DNA from 3 places in the Limnohabitans sp. TEGF002 genome. Region 1 is predicted to be linked to each of the others. Evidence: predicted binding sites of a transcription regulator. Region 1 holds the regulator's gene; each other region holds the start of a gene.

The links. Region 1 encodes sigma-54, which starts transcription at its own class of promoters, with help from an activator protein. Its sites were predicted from a motif close to TGGCANGNAANCTGCTTT; they were not measured.
Region 2: the regulator sigma-54 is predicted to act here: its motif matches at 2,049-2,066, upstream of ACZ5SR_RS01065 (TorF family putative porin).
Region 3: the regulator sigma-54 is predicted to act here: its motif matches at 1,482-1,499, upstream of urtA (urea ABC transporter substrate-binding protein).

What each region holds. Positions count from the first base shown of each region.
Region 1 is NZ_AP029224.1:3,028,852-3,033,738, reverse strand. Features, by position in the region: gene ACZ5SR_RS15210 (THUMP domain-containing class I SAM-dependent RNA methyltransferase) at 1-784, opposite strand, end outside; gene ACZ5SR_RS15205 (RNA polymerase factor sigma-54) at 795-2,336, opposite strand; gene lptB (LPS export ABC transporter ATP-binding protein) at 2,374-3,132, opposite strand; gene lptA (lipopolysaccharide transport periplasmic protein LptA) at 3,129-3,758, opposite strand; gene ACZ5SR_RS15190 (thiol:disulfide interchange protein DsbA/DsbL) at 3,913-4,587, opposite strand; gene ACZ5SR_RS15185 (SPOR domain-containing protein) at 4,616-4,887, opposite strand, start outside.
Region 2 is NZ_AP029224.1:194,613-199,499, forward strand. Features, by position in the region: gene ACZ5SR_RS01055 (ammonium transporter) at 1-866, opposite strand, end outside; gene glnK (P-II family nitrogen regulator) at 890-1,228, opposite strand; gene ACZ5SR_RS01065 (TorF family putative porin) at 1,257-2,012, opposite strand; gene ACZ5SR_RS01070 (YifB family Mg chelatase-like AAA ATPase) at 2,210-3,742, shown strand; gene ACZ5SR_RS01075 (MFS transporter) at 3,867-4,887, shown strand, end outside.
Region 3 is NZ_AP029224.1:2,632,119-2,637,005, reverse strand. Features, by position in the region: gene ureC (urease subunit alpha) at 1-527, opposite strand, end outside; gene ACZ5SR_RS13110 (urease subunit beta) at 529-858, opposite strand; gene ACZ5SR_RS13105 (hypothetical protein) at 866-1,030, opposite strand; gene ureA (urease subunit gamma) at 1,049-1,351, opposite strand; gene urtA (urea ABC transporter substrate-binding protein) at 1,568-2,845, shown strand; gene urtB (urea ABC transporter permease subunit UrtB) at 2,960-4,543, shown strand; gene urtC (urea ABC transporter permease subunit UrtC) at 4,558-4,887, shown strand, end outside.

The DNA of each region.
Region 1 (4,887 bases):
CGCTGCCGAAGACTGGCGCGGTGGGTTCGTGTTCGTTATCGCGTGCTTCTTCGATCAGGCCTTGCCAGACGTGGTTTTGGAAGGGCAGCAATTTCTCAAAGCCAAACCGCCGCTGCAAACCGGGGGCGATGCCACAAGCGATTTGCGCCGCTTCGATCGGGATGGTGCCGCTGCCGCAGCAGGGGTCGTACAGGGGGACTGTGGCGTCCCAGCCACTGGCCGCGATCATGGCGGCAGCCAATGTTTCCTTCAAAGGCGCGTCGCCTTTGTCGGTACGCCAGCCGCGCTTGAACAAAGGTTCGCCCGAGGTGTCGATGTAGAGCGTGGCCGTTTCGGGCGTCAGGTGTGCGTAGATGCGCACGTCGGGCCAGCTGGTGTCGACGCTGGGGCGCTCACCGCGTTTGGCGCGAAAGCGGTCGGCCACCGCGTCTTTGATCTTGAGGGCCGCAAAGTTCAGGCTGGTCAGCGGGCTGTGCTGCGCCGTGATGTCGATCTTGAAAGTTTGCTTGGGGGTGAACCAGATTTCCCAAGCCACGTCGCTGGCCGCGTTGTAGAGGTCGTTTTCGTTGCGGTAGTCGGTGACCGACAGTTGCACCAGCACACGCTGCGTCAGGCGGCTGTGCAGGTTGATGCGCATGGCATCGCGCCAGGAGGCGCGGGCCATCACACCACCGCGTCCGGTCAGCAGGTCGTGGCCCGTCAGGCCGGTGATGGCGTGCACCTCGTCGGCCAAAAAGCCTTCAACGCCCGCGGCGCAAGGCATGAACAGGTTCAATGAATTCACTCAAATACTCTCAAAGGGTTTTGCGCAGGTTCGCAGGCGCGATCTTCAGGGCTTCACGGTACTTGGCCACCGTGCGACGTGCGCAGTCGATGCCTTGTTCTTTCAGCATCTCGGAAATCTGGTTGTCTGACAGGGGCTTGGCGGGTTTTTCGGCCGCGACAAACTGCTTGATGAGCGCCCGCACGGCGGTGCTGGATGCCGCGCTGCCGCTGTCGGTGCCCAGGCCCGAGCCAAAGAAATACTTCAGCTCAAACGTGCCTTGCGGCGTGGACATGTACTTGGCCGTGGTCACACGGCTGATGGTGGACTCGTGCATGCCCAGCTCGTCGGCGATCTCGCGCAGCACCAGCGGGCGCATGGCCAGCTCGCCGTGCGTCAAGAAGTTCTTTTGCCGCTCCACAATGGCGGTGGACACGCGCAAGATGGTGTCAAAGCGCTGTTGGATGTTCTTGATGAACCAGCGTGCTTCTTGCAGGCGCTGCTGAAGACCCGCATGGTTGTCGCCCTTGCCGCCGCGCAAAGCGTTGGCATAGATGTCGTGTACGCGCAGCTTGGGCATGACATCGGGGTTGAGCTGGATGCGGAATTTGGGCGTGGCCGTCTTGCTGGTGTTGACCACCAACACATCGGGAATGATGATGTTTTGCTCGGCCTGCACAAAGGGGCGACCGGGTTTGGGCTCGAGCCGGGCGATGAAGGGGATCGCGCTTTTGACCACGGCTTCGCTCAGGCCGCAGGCCGCCGCCAAACGCTTGTAATCGCGCTTGGCCAACATTTCCAGTGGCTGCGCGCAAACGGCCAGCGCTGCTTGGGCCACTTCATCTTGAGGGTCGTCTTTGAGCCAGGCCTTGACTTGGATGCGCAGGCATTCGGCCAAGTCGCGCGCGCCCACGCCCACGGGTTCGAGCGACTGCAGCAAGCCCAGTGCCACGGTGAAACGGTGCACCAGCTCGTCGATCTGTTCGTAGTCGTCGCTGCCCGCCAAGCTGGCCGCCAACTCGGGCAGGGTGTCGGTCAGGTAGCCGTCGTCGTTGAGCGACTCGATCAGAAAGCGCAGTGCGGCGCGGTCCACTTCGGACAGGCGCAGCGACAAGGCCTGGCGGTGCAAAAAGTCGGTCAGGGACCCGCTGCTGCGGGCCAGGTCAATCGCGTCGGCGGTTTCCTCGCCGTTGTTTTGTCGTGGTGTGGCGTCGCCACCCCACTCGCTGTCGTCGGGGCGCATGTCCACGCTGCCGTCGCCGTCCCAGCTCTCGGCCACATCGGTCACGGCTTCGTCGCGGGTTTCGCTGGCGCTGTCGTCGCTGCTGCTGGCTGTGCTGGCGCTTTCACTCACCCGGTCTCCCAAGCTGACGTGGGTGTCGGCCTGGTCCAGGCCAAAGGCTTCGGCCGTGGCTTCTTCTTCGGCGCGCTCCAGAAACGGGTTGTCGTCCAGCATTTGGTCGACCTCTTGCGACAGCTCCAGCGTAGACAGCTGCAGCAGGCGGATCGATTGTTGCAACTGGGGCGTGAGCGCCAGGTGCTGGGACATGCGAAGCGACAGGCCGGGTTTCATGGCTGTGCGCTCTGGTTGTGGACGCGTGGGGTGTTCATCACATCCTGAAGTGTTCGCCCAGGTACACCCGGCGCACATCGGCGTTGGTCACGATCTCGTCGGGCGTGCCCTCAGCCAGCACGCGACCTTCGCTGATGATGTAGGCGTGGTCGCAAATGCCCAGGGTTTCGCGCACGTTGTGGTCGGTGATGAGCACGCCAATGCCACGCTGTTTGAGGAAGGCAATGATGCGCTGAATCTCGATCACGGCAATCGGGTCGATACCGGCAAAGGGTTCGTCCAACAAAATGAAGCGCGGGTTGGTGGCCAAGGCGCGGGCAATCTCCACGCGGCGGCGTTCACCACCCGACAGCGCCACCGCAGGCGAGTCCCGCAGGTGGTCGACACGCAAATCGCCCAGCAATTCGGTCAGGTGTTTTTCGATGTCGGCAGACGACAAGCCTTGGCCCTGGTCGTTGGTTTGCAGCTCCAAAATGGCGCGCACGTTCTCGGCCACCGTCAGCTTGCGAAAGATGGAGGCTTCTTGTGGCAGGTATGACAAGCCCATGCGCGAGCGCTTGTGGATGGGCATGCGTGTGACGTCTTCGCCGTCGATCAGGATCTGCCCGCCATCGGCCCGCACCAGGCCCACGATCATGTAAAACGAGGTGGTTTTGCCTGCGCCGTTGGGGCCGAGCAGACCAACGACTTCGCCTTTGTCCACTTGCACCGACACGTCATGCACCACTTTGCGGCTGCCATAGGCTTTTTGCAGGTGGTGGGCTTCCAGCCGACTGGTGACCACAGGCTCGCTCATGGCTTGGTGCCCTCACGGGTGCCAGGGCTGACCCGCAGTGCTGGGATGGGTGTTGACGGTGCAACTGGCGTGGCGGCTGGGTTGGTTTTTCTGGGCGTGAGCACTGCGCGCACACGTTGGTCGCGTGGGTCGGTGGCTTTGCCGCCAGCGGCGGGGCGGTCCACGGTCATCACTTCGGTGGTGTTGTTGAACACGATCTTCTGGCCGTTGATCTGATCGGCCAGCACCGTGCCACGCAAAATTCGCACCTCGGCCCGCTGGATCAAGGTGACCACATCGGCTTGGCTGTCGTAGATGGCCATTTCGCCTTCACCTTCGGTGAATTCGTCCACCCCTTCACGCTTTTGGCGGAAGAACACCCGCTCATTGGGGGCAGCCCAGACGTGTGCGATTTGTTGGCCTTCTTTGTCTTGTTGCACTTCCATGCGTGCGCCGCGCAGCACCATCGTGCCTTTGAAGGCCACCACTTGGCCCGTGAAGATGGTGAGCAATTTGCTCTCATCGTGGCGCATGGCGTCGGCCTCGATGAGCATGGGTTTGTCCCTGTCGGCTTTCTCTGCCCAAGCAGGCATGCTGAACAAGCTCAACCCTGAGGCGAGGAGGCCGATGATGCGGAGGGTTTTCATTTGGGGCATGAATCTTGCTGAGAACGGATTTTGATTGTAGGCGTAAGCCAGGGCGTATCGGCGTCGGGCGAGGGCTTGTGGCATAAAAAAACCCGCTCAGACCGGGGTCTGGCGGGCTGGTTCTACGGCAGGACCCCGTTGTGGGCCTGTGGCCTCAGCTTTGTTTTTTGGCTGGAGCCGTTTTGCCTGGGTTGTTGCGTGACTGGGCGACCAGGGATTCCGCGACTTTGAGGGCGCGGTCCATGCTGCCTGCCAAGGTGCCATCGATGTAGTAACGCCCAGCCACACCCAAGGAGGGTACGCCTTCGACCTTGAAATCGTTTTGAAGTTGCACCGCCCGCTTGAGCTTCGAGGCCACGCCAAAAGATTTGTAAACCTCGTTGAACTTGACTTTGTCCACGCCCTGCTTTTCTGCCCAGGCCAAAACGCTGGCGTCGGTGTTGAGCATCAACTTCTCGACATGGATCGCGGCAAACACCTTGGGGTGCAGCGTTTCCATCAAGTTCATGGTCTCAATCGTGAAATACAGGCGCTGCTGGGGGGCAAAGTCGTCACGGAAAGACACGGGCATTCGGCGCACCACAACGTCTTTCGGGGCAGTTTTGGCCCATTGGGCAAAGCTGGGCTCAAAAGCATTGCAGTGCGGGCAGCTGTACCAGAAGAACTCGATGACCTCGATCTTGCCTGCACCGGCTTCGGTGGCGATGGGGCGCTCCAGCGTCAAAAAGTCCTTGCCGGACTTGAACAGGGCGGCCTGAGCCCAGGCCACAGGGGCGCTCAGCCATGCGCTGGCAGTCAGCAAGGCAGAAGAGAAGAGGCGGCGTTTCATGGTCATGCTCCAAAAGAGGGGGGCGGGTTCAGCGTTGAACTCGCACCAAGGTGTTGTCGATGCCGCTGCCTTCCAGGCGCGTGCGGATGCGATCTGCGGCGGCTTTGTCTGGGAAAGGTCCTAAGCGTACGCGATACACCGTGCGTCCTGCTTGCTCGCGTTCAGAAACCTTGGCGTCCAGACCCATTAAGGCCAACTTGGCTTTTTGGGCGTCGGCATCGTTGCTGGTTCGGTAGGCACCTACCTGGATCACGTAGTCAAAGGGGTCGGCGGCATTGGCTGGCGCAGCGGGGGTGCTCA
Region 2 (4,887 bases), 340 kb from region 1:
GCCATGGCTTCACGGCCGTAACCCACGCGCTTGCCCACCATGAAAGCACCGACCAAGCCTGCGACAGCGGCGTTGATGTGCACCACAGTACCGCCCGCGAAGTCCAGTGCACCCCACTGCCAGATCAGACCAGCTTTGGATGTCATTTCGTCAGCGACTTCTTTGGCCGTGTAAGCGTCAGGACCCATCCAGAACCAAACCATGTGCGCGACAGGCAGGTAGCTGAAGGTGAACCACAACACCATGAAGGCCAGCACAGCAGTGAACTTGATGCGCTCGGCAAAAGCGCCGACGATCAGTGCACAAGTGATGCCTGCAAACGTGGCCTGGAAGGCGGCGAACGTGATCTCAGGAATGACCACACCCTTGCTGAAGGTGGCCGCATTGGCGAAGGTGCCCGCTGCGTTGTCCCAAATGCCTTTCATGAACAGGCGGTCAAAGCCACCAATAAAAGCATTGCCCTCGGTGAAGGCCAGGCTGTAACCGTAGATGAACCACAGCACAGTGATCATCGAGAAGGTTACCACGACCTGCATCAGCACCGACAGCATGTTTTTGCTGCGCACCAAACCGCCGTAGAACAGGGCCAGGCCCGGAATCACCATCAAGATCACCAAGATGGTGGAAACCATCATCCAGGCAATGTCGCCCTTGTTGGGCACCAGCGCTGGCGCAGCCTCGGCCGCAGCGGGAGCTGCGGCAGCAGGCGCTGCAGGTGCTGGTGCTGCATCGGCCGGCTTGGCTTCTGCGGCAGGAGCCGTCACGGCAGCAGGTGCAGCGGTTTGTGCGGTGGCAACGGATGCCGTGCCGAACACACCGAGACCCAAACTCAGGCCCAAGGCCAGGGTAGCGAGTAGTTTTTTCATGGATCGACTCTCTTTCTTGTCTATCAAAGGGCTTCTGCGCCGGTTTCACCGGTGCGGATGCGAACCACTTGTTCGAGGTCGTACACAAAAATCTTGCCGTCACCGATCTTGCCGGTGCGTGCACCGGCTTCGACGGCTTCAATGACGCGCTCGACGAGCTCGTCAGACACGGCAGCTTCGATCTTCACTTTGGGCAAAAAGTCCACCACGTATTCCGCACCACGGTACAGCTCGGTGTGGCCCTTTTGACGACCGAAGCCTTTGACTTCGGTCACGGTGATGCCCTGCACGCCGATGCCCGACAGTGCTTCACGCACTTCGTCCAGCTTGAAGGGTTTGATGATGGCGGTCACCAGTTTCATGATGGCTCCTTGTTGGAATTGAGGAAGATCAGAAGGCGTATTTCAGGCCGACTGTCACGCCGGACTTGCCGTTGAATTTGTCTTTGAGGGTGTAAAACACCTTGTCTGCATCAGTGCCCACAAGAGCAGCGCTGGCTGTCAAGCCATTGCCCAAGTCTTTGGTCAGCGTCAGGGCGTAGTCGGTGTATGTACCGGCATCATTGTTCTTGACCATCTGACGGCCCACGTGTGGCACCAAAGTAAAACCATTGCCAAGGTCAAATGCGGCACTCAGGTCGAGGTAGTAGCTGTTTTTGCTGTTCGGGGTACCAAAGACGTTGGTGAGTGAGTGTGAGTACTTGGCCGTCACCAAACCGAAAGTGGCAGCACCATACACCTCACTGGTATTGGCGTTTGCAAACCCAGTAACTTCACCAAGCTTGTTGCCCACGTATTCATAACGCAAGAAACCGACGTCATACGCAACAGCTCCGGCAGTACCTTTGTAACCACCATACAAGTCCAGTTCGACGTTGCCTTTAGCAGCTCCGGAATCTTTGATGAACTTGATCGTGGAACCCCAAGCACCCACATAAAAACCACTCTTGTCTGCGTAATCCACACCACCTTGCAGCGCTGGCTGCAAACGCGACTGGGAAATGCCACGGTAACGGTAGTCGCTGGTCACGCCCACGTTGAATGACAGGCTGCTCTCAGGCGCAGCTGGAGCGGTTTGAGCTTGAGCCACAGAAGTCAAGGAGCCGATCGCCAGTGCGATGAGGGAAGGAACGAGGATTTTTTTCATGAGGAACTCCAAAAAGTGAAGAAAAGACGAATACATCAAGCAGGGAGCGTGCCAACCTTCACCAAAGACCCCTTCCAAGGGCATTTACCAGTGCGTTCTCACTCTGTGCGTGATTGAATGGCATTCAAACAAGTTCGGTGCGCTCGGTCTGCGTGCAGGAACACACACCATGCACCAGCATGGGGCAGGGAGGGAATATGAGTCTCAGTTTGGTGCATAGCCGCGCCTTGGTCGGCTTGCAGGCGCCCTCAGTCACCGTCGAGGTGCATTTGGCCAATGGCTTGCCCAGCTTCACCTTGGTGGGCTTGGCCGATGTCGAGGTCAAGGAAGCCCGCGAACGGGTGCGTTCGGCCTTGCAAAACAGCGGGCTGGACTTTCCACACAACAAACGCATCACCGTCAACCTGGCCCCGGCAGACCTGCCCAAAGACTCCGGGCGGCTGGACCTGCCGATTGCGCTGGGCATCTTGGCGGCCAGCGGTCAAATCGACGCGGGCAAGCTGGCGGGCTATGAATTTGCAGGCGAGTTGTCTTTGTCTGGCGAGCTTCGCCCGGTGCGCGGCGCGCTGGCCATGAGCCTGGTGCTGCGCCAGCAGCAAGTGCGCACACGGCTGGTGCTGCCCCCGGGCAGCGCCGAAGAAGCCGCGCTGGTGCCCGATGCCGAAGTGTTTCGGGCACACCACCTGCTCGATGTGGTGCAGCAGTTTTTGCCGCCCTCCAACGAAGCCCCGCCCGAACCCGGTGACGGCTGGGCCCGCATGGCATCCAGCACCCCGAACGCCCCACCGCTGTACGCGGATTTGGCCGATGTGAAAGGCCAAGCGGGCGTCAAGCGCGTGCTGGAGATCGCCGCTGCCGGGGGCCACTCCTTGCTCATGGTCGGGCCGCCGGGCTCAGGCAAATCCATGTTGGCGCAGCGCTTTGCGGGCTTGCTGCCGCCCATGTCGATCGAAGACGCGCTGGAATCGGCGGCCATTGCCAGCTTGGCGGGGCGTTTTGATTTGACGCGTTGGGCGCAGCGCCCCACGGGCCAACCCCATCACTCGGCCAGTGCGGTGGCCTTGGTGGGCGGAGGCTCGCCACCGCGCCCTGGCGAAATTTCGCTGGCTCACCATGGCGTGCTGTTTTTGGACGAATTGCCCGAGTTTCCGCGTGCTGCGCTCGAAGCGCTGCGCGAGCCGCTGGAAACCGGCACCATCACCATCGCGCGAGCCGCCAGGCGGGCCGAGTTTCCAGCACATTTTCAGCTGATCGCGGCCATGAACCCCTGCCCATGTGGTTACCTGGGCAGTGCCACGCGAACCTGCCGCTGCTCACCCGACCAGGTCAGCCGCTACCAAAGCAAGCTGAGTGGCCCTCTGCTGGACCGGATCGACCTGCACATCGAAGTGCCCAGCCTGCCTGCACAAAACCTGCTGAACGCGCCACCCGGCGAAAGCACCGAGACCATCGCAGCCAGGAGCCTGGCCGCCCGCGAACGCGCCCTGGCCCGACAGGGCTGCGCCAACGCAGCGCTGCAAGGTCAGGCCATCGACACCCATTCACGTCTGGACGACAGCGCCACCACCTTGCTGCAAAAAGCCGCCGCCAAGCTGGGTTGGAGCGGGCGCAGCACCCACCGCAGTCTGAAAGTGGCCCGCACCATCGCCGACCTGGCTGGCAGCGACACCATTGCCGCCCCCCATGTGGCCGAGGCGGTGCAATACCGGCGGGTGCTCCAGGCGCAGTGAGCCAGCTTTTTGTGTTGGGCGATGGAAACCAACTTTGTGAGCTCTTCGCAAGGCAAGCGGCGATCCATCCCTGACCGCGCTGGGTTCGTCATGGTCCATCACCCCCAACCCAGATAATGTGCAGATGCCCACTGCGACCCAGCATCTCACCGACACCAAGGCCTTGGGTCCTTTCAGCTTCTGGTTGTCCCTGCCCCAGTTGATCACCTGGGGCAGCGTTTTCTACACCTTCTCTTTGCTCATGACACCGCTCGAAGCCGAGTTGGGCATGTCACGCGCTGAGTCCTCGCTGGCGTTTAGCCTGGCCTTGTTGGCCGAGGGTCTCATGGCTTACAGGGTTGGCCGCTGGATCGACGCCGGGCGCGAGCGCATGGTCATGACACTGGGCTCGGTCTGGATCGGCACGGGCTTGCTGGCCCACAGCTTTGTGAGCTCGGTCGTGGGCTTTTATGCCGCCTGGATTTGGCTGGGCCTAGGCATGGCGGCCACGCTTTACAACCCCGCGTTTGCAGTGGTCACGCGGCGGTTTGCCCAGGACTTTCGCCGCGCCATCATCACGCTCACGTTTTTGGGCGGGCTGGCCAGCACGGTGTTCATTCCGCTGTTTGCATGGTGGATGGAATTGTGGGGCTGGCGACAAGCCCTGTGGGCGCTGGCGGCACTGCAGCTGCTGGTGTGCGCGCCCTTGCATGGCTGGCTGCTGCACGGGGCACCTCAACCCCAAGCCAAGCACGCCGCCCGCAGGCCAATGGAGCAGAGTGGCACTAACGACACGCAAAACCCCATCGTGCCTGTGCGCGAACACCTGCGCCAAGCACCCTTTTGGCTGCTGGGTTTGTTCATGGTGCTGACCATGTCGGTCACTTCGGCATTGCCAGCGCACATGATCGCCTTGCTGCAAGAGTCAGGGCTGTCTCCGGCCTGGGTGCTGGCCATCCCGGCGGCCATTGGCGTGATTCAAGTGCTGGGGCGCTTGGTGCTGTTTGTGTTTGAGCGTTACTGGGACGTGCATGCCGCCAACCGCTGGATTCCCGCGCTGATCCCGGCGGGCGTACTGGTCTTGCTGATCGGCGGGCTCAGCCCCATAGCCTCGCTGGTGTTTGTGCTGCTGTACGGCTTGGGCAATGGCATGAACACCATCGTCA
Region 3 (4,887 bases), 400 kb from region 1:
GTGCAGGTGGTGGCAAAGGTGCCGGTGGCGGGGCCCGTGCCGCCACCCATCATGGTGGTCACGCCACTGGTCAGGGCCTCGTCAATTTGCTGGGGGCAGATGAAGTGGATGTGGCAGTCGATGCCGCCCGCGGTCACGATCAGGCCTTCGCAGCTGATGATCTCGGTGCCGGGGCCAATGACGATGTCCACCCCAGGCTGTGTGTCCGGGTTGCCCGCTTTACCGATGGCTGCGATGCGGTTGCCGCGCAAACCGATGTCGGCTTTGACGATGCCCCAGTGGTCGATGATGAGGGCGTTGGTGAGCACGCAATCCATCGCACCCTCGGCGTTGGTGCGTTGTGACTGTGCCATGCCATCGCGGATGGTTTTGCCACCACCGAATTTGACCTCTTCACCATAGCTGCCCGCCTGCAGCGTGAAATCTTTTTCCACCTCAATGACCAAGGCCGTGTCGGCCAAGCGCACGCGGTCGCCCACGGTGGGGCCAAAGGTTTCGGCATAAGCGCGTTTGTCGATGTGGGCCATGTCAGTTGCCTTGTGTTGTGCGCGCGTCGAGTGCGCCGTGGGTCAGACCCCGAAAGCCGTACACCACACGGTCGCCCGCATAGTCCACCAACTCCACCGTGCGTTGTTGGCCCGGCTCAAAGCGCACGGCCATGCCCGAAGCGATGTTCAGGCGCATGCCTTGTGCGGCAGCGCGGTCAAAGCGCAAGCCCGCGTTGGTCTCGGCAAAGTGGTAATGCGAGCCCACTTGAATGGGGCGGTCGCTGGCGTTTTGCACCACCAGCGTGCAGGTGCGGCGGCCCACGTTCAAGGCATGTTGGCCGGGGTCGATCAAAAATTCACCGGGGATCATGGGCAGCTCACTTTTTGCCAAAGTACACAGCGACGGCCACCAAGGCGGCAGCGATCACAAAACCGAGCGCATCGCTCGCGTGCCAATGGGTGCTGCCACCCAAGCCGTGGCCATCGTGCGCGAGGGCTGCAGTACCGATGGCAGAGACGAGCATCAAACTGATTTTTTTCATGAGTTTCTCCTGTCTGGGTCAGACGATGGGTTGGTGCACGGTCACCAATTTGGTGCCATCGGGGAATGTGGCTTCGACCTGGATGTCCGGGATCATTTCGGCGATCCCGTCCATCACGTCGGCACGCGTCAAGACGGTGCGCCCTTCGCTCATCAGTTGCGCCACGGTCTTCCCATCCCGTGCGCCTTCCATGACCGCAGCGCTGATCAGCGCGATGGCTTCGGGGTAGTTGAGCTTGAGACCACGGGCTTTGCGGCGTTCGGCCAAAAGGCCTGCTGTGAAGATCAGCAGCTTGTCTTTTTCGCGGGGGGTGAGTTCCATATTGGTGCGTGGTGAGTGGTTTGGTGCATCAGATGCCACAACACAAGCAAAGAGCGTGCCTTTATAGGGGGTCTCGCTTTTCTATGGAAAACCCATGCCAACACTTGGTGCATCCGACATGGTTTTGAGCTGGCACGGTGATTGCTGATGGTGTTGCAGCGCAGCAAATCTGCGCGTGTTTGAACAACCTACCTTCCTGATTGGAGTGATCTCATGATGAACCGCCGTGGCAACCTCAAAGCCCTTGCGACCGCAGCCGCCCTCGTGGCTGGCAGCCTGAGCTTTGCAACCCAAGCCCAAGCGCAAGCGGGCAACACCATCAAAGTGGGCGTGCTGCACAGCTTGTCCGGCACCATGGCGATTTCCGAGACGGTGCTCAAAGACACCGTGCTCATGGCCATCGACGAAATCAACGCCAAGGGCGGCGTGCTCGGCAAAAAGCTCGAGCCCGTGATCGTGGACCCGGCCTCCAACTGGCCTTTGTTCGCAGAAAAAACCAAGCAGCTGCTCGGCCAAGACAAAGTCTCGGTGATCTTCGGTTGCTGGACTTCGGTGTCGCGCAAATCGGTGTTGCCCGTCGTCGAAGAAATGAACGGCCTGCTGTTCTACCCCGTGCAATACGAAGGTGAAGAGCTGTCCAAAAATGTGTTCTACACCGGCGCTGCACCCAACCAGCAGGCCATCCCTGCTGTGGATTACCTGATGAGCAAAGAAGGCGGCAGCGCCAAGCGTTGGGTCTTGCTGGGCACCGACTACGTGTATCCCCGTACCACCAACAAAATTCTGCGCGCTTACCTGAAAAGCAAAGGCGTGGCTGACAAAGACATCGACGAAAAGTACACCCCGTTTGGTCACAGCGATTACCAAACCATCGTGGCCGATGTGAAGAAATTTTCTGCCGGTGGCAAGACCGCTGTGGTGTCCACCATCAACGGTGACTCCAACGTGCCTTTCTACAAAGAACTGGGCAATGCGGGTTTGAAGGCCAAAGACGTGCCTGTGGTGGCTTTCTCGGTGGGTGAAGAAGAACTGCGCGGCGTCGACACCAAGCCTTTGGTCGGTCACCTGGCCGCATGGAACTACTTCATGTCCATCAAGAACCCCGCCAACGACGAGTTCACCAAAAAGTGGGCGGCCTATGCCAAGGCCAAGAACATCGCTGGTCACAAAGACAAGCCTCTGACCAACGACCCGATGGAAGCGACTTACATCGGCATCAACATGTGGAAGCAAGCGGTTGAAAAAGCCAAGACCACCGACACCGACAAAGTGATTGCAGCCATGGCGGGCCAGACTTTCAAGGCACCGAGCGGCATCACCAGCAAGATGGATGAGAAAAACCACCACCTGCACAAGTCGGTGTTCATTGGCGAGATCAAGGCCGACGGCCAGTTCAACGTGGTCTGGAAAACACCCGGCCCCGTCAAGGCCAAGCCTTGGAGCCCCTACATCCCTGGCAACGACGTCAAGCCTGACGAGCCAGTCAAGAAGTGATGGTTTGAAAGTGTGAATGCTTGTCGCAGCTGAAGCGCCGACCTGCCTGGTCATCAGGCAGGTCGGCGGCTTGAGCCCCGACATGGTCGGTGGCCAGACCCGAAAGTGAGCAAGATGAAACGATGGATGTTGAAAGCGGCGTGGATGGCCAGCGCCATGTGGGGCCTGTCGGCCGCGCAAGCCCTGACGATGGACGAAGCCAGAAGGATGGCCGTGGGCGAGAGCGATGCCCGCGTAGAGGCCATCTCCAAAGCGGTGGCTCAAGGCAGTGAAAAAACCGCCGCCTATCTGCAAGCACTGGCCGATGACGTGGTCAAAATGGTGGGCGATCAGGTGGTCGTGGTGCGCGATGGGCAAGGCCTGGATCCCGTGTCCGGACAAGCGGTTGCTGTGCCGCCAGACGCCGAAGATGTGATGCTGAACAACCGCCTGCGGGGCGAAATCGACACGGCCCTGGCGGCTTTGAAGTTGTTCAGCCCCGATGTGAAGCTGCGCAGGCAAGCTGCTTTGTCGCTGCTCAAAGAACCCGATGCCAGCCGCGCCCCCTTGCTCGACAAGGCTTTGGCGGCTGAAAAAGACCCCACAGTGCAAAGCTTGGTGCGCCAAGCCCGCGCAGCGGCACGGCTGAGCAGTGAGGATGCAAACGATCGATCGCTGGCCGCCCGCGAGTTGGCGGACAGCCAGCAACCTGAGACGCTGCTGCTTTTGAACCAGCAACTGAGCCAAGAGCAAGACCCTGCGGTCCAAAAACAAATCCAGTCCGCTTTGACCCAAGTGCAGGGCAGCCTGCGCTGGGGCGAGCGCTTGGGGGCCATGTTCACCGGGCTCAGCCTAGGCTCCATATTGCTGCTGGTGGCGCTGGGCCTGGCCATCACCTATGGCCTGATGGGCGTCATCAACATGGCGCATGGCGAGTTGATGATGATTGGTGCCTATGCCACCTATGTGGTGCAGGCGCTGTTTCGCGAGCATTTGCCGGGTGCGTTTGACGCTTACCTTTTTGTAGCGATGCCGGTGGCCTTCCTCACAGCGGCCTTGGTGGGTGCGGTGATGGAGCGTGCCGTTTTGCAGCATTTGTATGGCCGCCCGCTCGAAACCCTGCTGGCCACCTGGGGCATCAGCTTGGTGCTGATGCAAGGCGTACGCAGCCTGTTTGGCGCGCAAAACGTGGGCGTTGAAAACCCCTCTTGGATGAGCGGCTCGCTGCAGTTGCTGCCCAATTTGCAGCTGCCCTGGAACCGGGTGCTGATCATCGTGTTTGCACTGGCCGTGTTGGTCGGGGTGGCGCTTTTGATTGGCAAAACCCGGCTGGGTTTGTTCGTGCGCGGTGTCACGCAAAACCGCCCTATGGCCTCGTGCATGGGCGTGAACACAGCGCGCATCGACACCTATGCCTTTGCATTGGGTTCGGGCATTGCAGGTCTGGCGGGCTGTGCGCTCAGTCAGGTGGGCAATGTGGGGCCTGACCTGGGCCAAAGCTACATCGTGGACGCGTTCATGGTGGTGGTGCTGGGCGGTGTGGGCCAGCTGGCAGGCACGGTGTATGCCGCTCTGGGTCTGGGTCTGGTCAACAAGTTGCTGGAAGGCTTGACGGGCGCGGTGCTCGCCAAGATTGCCGTGCTGGTGTTCATCATCATCTTCATCCAGAAGCGGCCGCAAGGCATCTTCGCGATGAAGGGGCGCAGCGCTGAAGCGTGAAGAGGACCATGAACATGAAAAATTTGGAACTCCCCACCCCCGCTCCTTTGATGGGCCGCCAAGCCTGGTCGGCGTTTTTGCTGGCGCTGATCGTGGTCGGCGTGTTGGCTCCGGTGTTCAACTTGTGGGTAACCGAGAGCAGCGTCTTCCATTTGAGCGACTACGCCATCGCTTTGATTGGCAAGATCATGTGCTACGCCATCTGCGCGCTGGCCATGGACTTGATCTGGGGCTACACCGGCATCTTGTCGCTGGGCCATGGTTTGTTCTTCGCTTTGGGCGGCTATGTCATGGGCATGTACCTCATGCGCCAGATCGGCCAGGACGGCAACTACAAAAGCGAC